DNA from 2 places in the Micrococcus flavus genome. Region 1 is predicted to be linked to the other one. Evidence: predicted binding sites of a transcription regulator. Region 1 holds the regulator's gene; the other holds the start of a gene.
What was found. Region 1 encodes LexA, which represses DNA repair genes until DNA is damaged. Its sites were predicted from a motif close to TCGAACANNTGTTCGA; they were not measured.
Positions count from the first base shown of each region.

Region 1 (3,403 bases):
TGCTGAGCGCGGCGCGGCAGTGCTTCTCCGACCTCGGCAAGGACACGGAAGGCGAGGCCGACGGCGGCCGGCAGATGGCCCGCTCGCGCCTGCTCGAGGTCGTCGAGGTCACCGAGCGGATGCTCGCGGCGCATCCCGAGGCCGACTTCCCGGAGGTCCTGTGGGCCACCCGTCCGGGACACTTCGAGCCCGGCGTGGGCTGGCAGCCCGGGGACGAGGCCGACCCCCCGCAGCTCTACGTGGCCCCGATCTCCGTGGCGGGCAAGCTCCGCGAGGGCCTCTTCGGGAAGGCCACCACCGTGCTCACCTCCGCCACCCTCACGGTGGGGCAGGGGGCCCGCCGGTTCGACTCGGTGGCCGGGGACGTGGGCCTGGCCGGCCCCGACGCGCCGAAGTACACCGCGCTCGACGTCGGCTCGCCCTTCGACTACCCCCGCCAGGGCGTCCTCTACGTGGCCCGGCACCTGCCCAAGCCGGGGCGCACCGCGTCCCCGGAGTCCCTCGACGAGCTCGAGGCGCTGCTGCGTGCCTCGAACGGCGGAGCGCTCGGCCTGTTCTCCTCCCGCCGCGCCGCCGAGGACGCGGCGGCCGAGATGCGCCGTCGCCTGGGGAAGAGGAGCACCGTGCTGTGCCAGGGGGACGCGACGCTCTCCGCCCTGGTCCGCCAGTTCGCGGAGGAGCCGGACACCTCCCTGTTCGGCACCATGAGCCTATGGCAGGGCGTGGACGTGCCGGGGCCGTCCTTGCGGCTCGTGGTGATCGACCGCATCCCGTTCCCCCGGCCGGACGATCCCCTCTCCCAGGCCCGCACCCGGGACGTGGCCCGCCACGGCGGGAACGGCTTCATGCGGGTCTCCGCCACCCACGCGGCCGTGCGCATGGCGCAGGGCGCCGGCCGTCTGGTGCGGGCGCAGGGGGACCGCGGAGTGGTGGCCGTGCTCGATCCCCGCCTGGCCACCGAGCGCTACGGCGGGTACATCACGAGCGCCCTGCCGGACTTCTGGCGGACCACGGACCGCGCCGTGGTCCGCGGCGTGCTGGCGCGTCTGGCCGAGGAGGCCTGACTCAGAGCGCGCGGAGCACGGTGACCACGCGGCCCATGATCTTCGCGTGGTCACCGAGGATCGGCTCGTAGGCCGTGTTCTGCGGCAGCAGCCAGGTGTGGCCGTCGCGCTGGCGGAACGTCTTGACCGTGGACTCGTCGTCCAGGAGGGCCGCCACGATGTCACCGTTGTCCGCGGTGTCCTGGCGGCGGACCACCACCCAGTCCCCGTCACAGATGGCGGCGTCGACCATGGAGTCGCCGGAGACGCGGAGCATGAACAGCTCCCCCTCGCCGGTCAGCCGGCGCGGGACGGCCATGACCTCCTCCACCTGCTGGTCCGCGAGGATCGGCCCGCCGGCCGCGATCCGCCCGACCCACGGCACGTCCACCGACTCGCCGCCCGCGGCTCCGGTGTGCCGGGCCGGGACCAGCGGCACGGGGGCCGCGACCGGCGCCTCTCCCGCGGGACGTCCGTCCGGGTCGAGGAGGACCTCGAGGGCGCGCGGCCTGCCCGGGTCCCGGCGCAGGTAGCCGAAGCGCTCCAGCTGGCCCAGCTGATGGGTCACGGAGGAGAGGGACGCCAGGCCCGCCGCATCGCCGATCTCCCGCATCGACGGCGGGTAGCCCTGCTCCGCGATGGCCTCCTGGATCGTGCGCACGATCCTGCGCTGCCGGTCCGTCAGGGGCTGCACGGCGGCGGACGGGGTCTGATCGGAGGAGGCCATGCGGACGGTCCGTTCTCTCGGAAGGCGGGGGCTTAACGTGTCCGGCTCCGGTGGTGCCATGGGTGCAGCCCCAGGAAATGTGCTGGTGAGAGCGACCCTAGTGGACCCCGAACCGCTCTTCAAAGATATGTTCGATCCCTCCTGGGCGAGTCTCGAACCGATGTGCTAGAAATGGGTTCGAACGAACTCGAACAGATGTTCGAACACCCGCAGCGGCGGGAGGAAGGCAGACAGCTCATGACCCCCGTCACCACTGCACTCTCCCGGACCCCCCGGCTCCTCGGGCGGTCCCGCTCCGGCCACGCTCCGGCGCGCCCGTCGGCCCCCCTGCGCCTGACGCGCCGCGGCCGTCTCCTGTTCCGCGGGCTGCCCCTCATGCTGTCGGTGGCGGCCCTGACCGCCACGGCGGCGTTCTTCGCCGGAGTGATGCTGTCTCCGCCGGCCGTCTCGGCGGACGTCGCCTCCGAGGACCTGGTCACGGTGACCGTGATGCCCGGGGACAGCCTGTGGTCCATCGCCCGGGACGCCGCCCCGGGGGTGGACCCCTACGTCACCATGGAGCGCATCGGTGAGCTCAACGCCCTCGAGGGGGGCGAGCTCGAGCTCGGCCAGGAGCTCTACCTGCCCCCGGTCCGCTGACCGGTCCCCGGCAGGGTCCCGTTCCGTCGCATGGGGGAAGCCGGCCCGGCCCGTTCCTAGGATGGGCGCCATGACCGACCTGAGCTCCCTGCCCCTGCGTGAGTCCCTCCGCGGCCAGAGCCCGTACGGCGCCCCCCAGCTGGACGTGCCGTACATGCTCAACACCAACGAGAACACGCATCCGGTCCCGCCGCAGGTGGCCGAGGCCATCACCGCACGGGTCGCGACGGTCGCCGGGGGGCTCAACCGCTATCCGGACCGGGAGTTCACCGCGCTGCGGGAGCGGCTGGCCGTCTACCTCGGCCACGGCATCACTCCGGACCAGGTCTGGGCCGGCAACGGCTCGAACGAGGTGCTCCAGCAGATCCTGCAGGCGTTCGCCGGGCCGGGCCGCACCCTCCTGAGCTTCCTGCCCTCGTACTCCATGTACCCCCTCCTGGCGGCCGGCACGGACACCGCCTTCGTGGACGGCGGCCGCGCCCCGGACCACACCCTCTCCGCCGACCACGCCGCGGAGCAGGTCCGCCGCCACCGCCCCCACGTGGTCTTCCTGGCCTCGCCCAACAACCCCACCGGCACCGCCCTCGGGCTCGAGACCATCGAGGCCGTGTACGCGGCGCAGGCCCGGAACGAGGCCGAGGGCGGCCACGGTGCCATGGTGGTGGTGGACGAGGCCTACGCCGAGTTCGCCCTCGAGGGCACGGCGTCCGCCCTCACCCTGCTGCCCGGCCGCGAGCGGCTGATCGTCACCCGGACCATGTCGAAGGCGTTCGCGCTGGCCGGCGCACGGCTCGGCTACCTCGCGGCGGACCCCGCCGTGACGGACGCCCTGCGGCTGGTGCGGCTCCCGTACCACCTGTCCGCCATCACGCAGGCCACCGCGATCGCCGCCCTCGAGCACGTCGACGCGCTGCTGGAGACCGTCGAGGACATCAAGGCCCAGCGGGACAGGATCGTGGACACCCTCCGCCGACTCGGCCTGAGCCCGTCCGTG
Region 1 covers NZ_JACHMC010000001.1:1,592,449-1,595,851, reverse strand. Annotated here, with positions in the region: gene BJ976_RS07410 (ATP-dependent DNA helicase) at 1-1,064, shown strand, start outside; gene lexA (transcriptional repressor LexA) at 1,066-1,770, opposite strand; gene BJ976_RS07400 (LysM peptidoglycan-binding domain-containing protein) at 2,008-2,409, shown strand; gene BJ976_RS07395 (histidinol-phosphate transaminase) at 2,480-3,403, shown strand, end outside.

Region 2 (3,403 bases), 350 kb from region 1:
GGTGAGGGCGCCGCGGAAGTCGGAGGCGGAGAAGCGCCAGAGCTGCTTGGCGATCCCGTCCACCTCGTGCTCGTCCATGCCGAGGGCCAGGCCGGCGTCGCGGACGGCGCCGCGGGCGCGGTAGGCGTTCTGCATGCTCATCAGGGTGGTGCGCTCGGGCCCGAAGCGGGCGACGACGGCGTGGTAGATCTCGTGCCGGCGGGCGGACTCCACGTCGATGTCGATGTCCGGGAGGGTGGAGCGGTCGTCCGAGAGGAAGCGCTCCATGATCAGGCCGTTGGCCATGGGGTCCACGTGGGAGATCCGCAGGGCGTGGTTGACGAGGGAGGATGCGCCGGAGCCGCGGGCGGCCACGCGCACACCCATGCCCTCGATGAGGTCCACGACGGCGGCGACGGTGAGGAAGTACCCGGCGAAGCCCAGGCGGGTGATGATGCCGAGCTCGTGCTCGGCGCGGTCCTCGAGGTCCCGGGCGGCGCGGCTGGTCCCGAACCGGCCGGCCCCGGTGTGCAGCGCGGGGTAGCGGGCGGCGAGGCCCTCGAGGGTGCGGCGGCGCAGCACCGCGTCCGGGTCCCCCTCGATGCCGACGACGGCGGCCTCGGGCACGCGCGGCACGCCCCACCCGAGGTCGGCCTCGGGGTCGACGGCGCAGGCCTCGGCGAGGGCGCGGGTGGCGGCCAGGAGCGGTCCGGGGCGCTCGTCCGCGGCATCGGCCACCTCCCGGGCGATCCGGTGCATGGCCTCGGTGGGCTTCAGCCAGCCCTGGCCGTTGGGCTGGAGGTCGTGGACGGCGTCCAGGGAGGACAGGGCGCGGACGGCGTCCAGGACGTCCGCGGTGGCGGCGCCGTCCGGGGCGGCGTAGCGGACCGCATTGGCGAGCACGGCGGGGACGCGGGCGGCGCGGGCGGCGCGCAGCATCTTCACGGCGTGGCCGGTGTCCAGGCGCTGGCCGGGGGCGGAGAGGTGGCTGACGACCTCCACGTGCGGCGTCCCGGCGGGCAGGGCGGAGCGCCAGCGGCGCAGCGCGGCGGCCCCGGCGGCGGTGCGACGGTGGGCCAGGTGGCGGCCCACGTCCGAGTCGGGGCCCAGGAGCACGGCCAGCTCGGGCGTGGCGGGGCGGGAGGGGTCGGCCGCGTGGGGCACGGGCCCGGTCGCCGCGGCGGCGAGCTCGGCCACCGATGCCCACGGCTCGCCGCTGGCGGATCCCCCGGTGGTGCGGGCATGGGCGGCGGACACCACGCGGCACAGGGCGCGGTACCCGGTGCCCTGCCGGCCGCCCCGGGCCAGGACCACCACCCGCCCGGCGGGCTCGTCCTCGGCCCAGCGCACGGCGAGGTCCACGCCCACGATCGGGGTGATCCCGTGGCGCAGGCACGCGGCCACGTGCTTGGCGGTGCCGTAGAGGCCGTCCCGGTCCGTGCAGGCGAGCAGGTCCATGCCCGCGGCCGCGGCGGCGGCGGCGAGGTCCGCGGGCCAGCTCACTCCGTAGTGGGCGCTGAAGGCGGAGACCACGTGCAGGTGCGGGAAGGCGCTCATGCCGTGCGCCGCAGGGTCCCCGCCGCGGCGGGCTCGTGCACGCGCACGAGCCGCCAGCGTCCCGAGTCGAGGTGATGGGCGAGGTCCAGGGTCCGCACGGGGGCGTGCGCGGCCCGGGCCAGGCTCACCTGGAGCCGCCAGATCTCGTGGTCCACGAGACCGGGTCCGCGGCCCTTCTCGGCGCGGACCTCCTCGGCCCACCAGCGCCGGCGCTCGAACCAGCGCAGCGGTCGCTCGGCCAGGACGTACTCCCGGCCCTCCCAGCGCAGGCGGGCGGGTGCCCCGTCCTGCGCGCACTCCACGGCGACGGACTGCGTGAAGGTCCCCATGCTCTCTCCCTGGATGGCTCACGGTCGGAGCCCGCCGGCGGACTGCCGGCAGGCCTCGGGGTGCGGCCACCCGGCGGGAAGATCCGGGCGGGGGAAGAATGCGGGGAAGCAGGAGGGCTCGAGGTCCTCGGATGCCGCACACCCATCATACTCGAACACATGTTCGAATGCGATGCTCTCAACGTATGAAGCGGGGCGGACACGTTAAGGCCGGGAGCGGGCCCGCCCCCGCGCCGAGCGGGCGCGGGGGCGGACGGAGGACGGCGGGCGGCCGGCGGGCGCCGTCGTCGTGGGCGGCGGGACCGGGGCTCAGGCCTTCACGTAGGCCGGGAACGGCACGGGCTCGGCGAGGGGCTGGCCGGCCGAGTCCATGTCGATCCCGAGGTCGCGCGCCCACACCACGCGGGTGCCGCCGGCGTAGACGGCCGTGTTGCGCTCGTCGAGCTCGAACACGCGCGCGCCGCGGAGGGTGTGCTGGTCCCACGTGCCGTCGTTGAGGCCGTACGTGTCGAACCCGGTGCCGGGGGCGTAGCCGAGCTCGATGCCGAAGAAGTTCCCCTTGTAGGTGTTGATGTGGTCATGGCCGCAGTAGATGCCCTTGACCTCGCCGCGCTCCTTCACGGAGGCGTAGATGCCGGAGTTCACGAGGCCCATGTACACGTCCTCGTGCTTCACGCCCTCGATCCCGAAGCGGGCCACGGCCGAGGCGTGGTCCGAGGCCTCCTCGACGCTCTGCGCGGCATGCCACAGCTGGGCGTGCTCGTGCGTGGGGATGTGGAAGAACATGAGGCCGGGGTTCTGCTTGCCGAACCGGGACGCGGTGGCCTCGGACGTCTCCTCGTACCAGCGGACCTGCTGGGGGCGGATCCAGTCGTAGGACTTGAAGCCGCCCGTGGACTGGCCATGGGTGTCCGCCTCGGTGGCGTACCGGCCGGAGTCCAGCAGCCAGATCGCGAACGCCGGGGCGGCGCCGCGGGAGCCGCGCACCAGGATCTGCGCGTTGCTGTGACCGGGGACGCCCGGGACCGGCGCCGGGTTGAGGTTGTGCTTGTACTGGCGCACGAAGTCGAGGATGCGGGACTCCGTCATGGTGGTGCCGTGCCCCTCCACCGAGTCCTCGTCATGGTTGCCGAAGGTGATGGCCCACTTGACGCCGCGCGACTCCATGGGGGAAACGAAGTTGTTGTACGCCTGCTTGACCTCGAGGTCAGTCTTCGGCGAGCCGTCGATCACGTCGCCGTTGATGAGGGCGAAGTCGGGCCGCTCCCGGTCCAGGACCTTGCCCATGAACTCGAGGGTGCGGCGGTCCGAGTCGGCGCCACCCTGGGTGTCGTTGAACTGCACGATCCTCATGCGGCGGGACGGGCCGAAGGCGAGCGGCATGGCCGCGCTCGCGGAGTGGCCGCGACGGGGACCGCCCGCATGGGAGGGACGGGCGTGCGCGGGGGCGGCGGCGAGGGTGCCGGCCGCCGCCAGCGCGCCGGCGGTGAGCAGGCCGCGGCGACCGACGCCCGAGGTGGCGTCGGGGGTCGGCTCGG
Region 2 covers NZ_JACHMC010000001.1:1,241,683-1,245,085, forward strand. Annotated here, with positions in the region: gene BJ976_RS05730 (DNA polymerase III subunit alpha) at 1-1,536, opposite strand, end outside; gene BJ976_RS05735 (DUF6504 family protein) at 1,533-1,865, opposite strand; gene BJ976_RS05740 (metallophosphoesterase family protein) at 2,175-3,403, opposite strand, start outside.
Region 2: the regulator LexA is predicted to act here: its motif matches at 2,017-2,032, upstream of BJ976_RS05735 (DUF6504 family protein).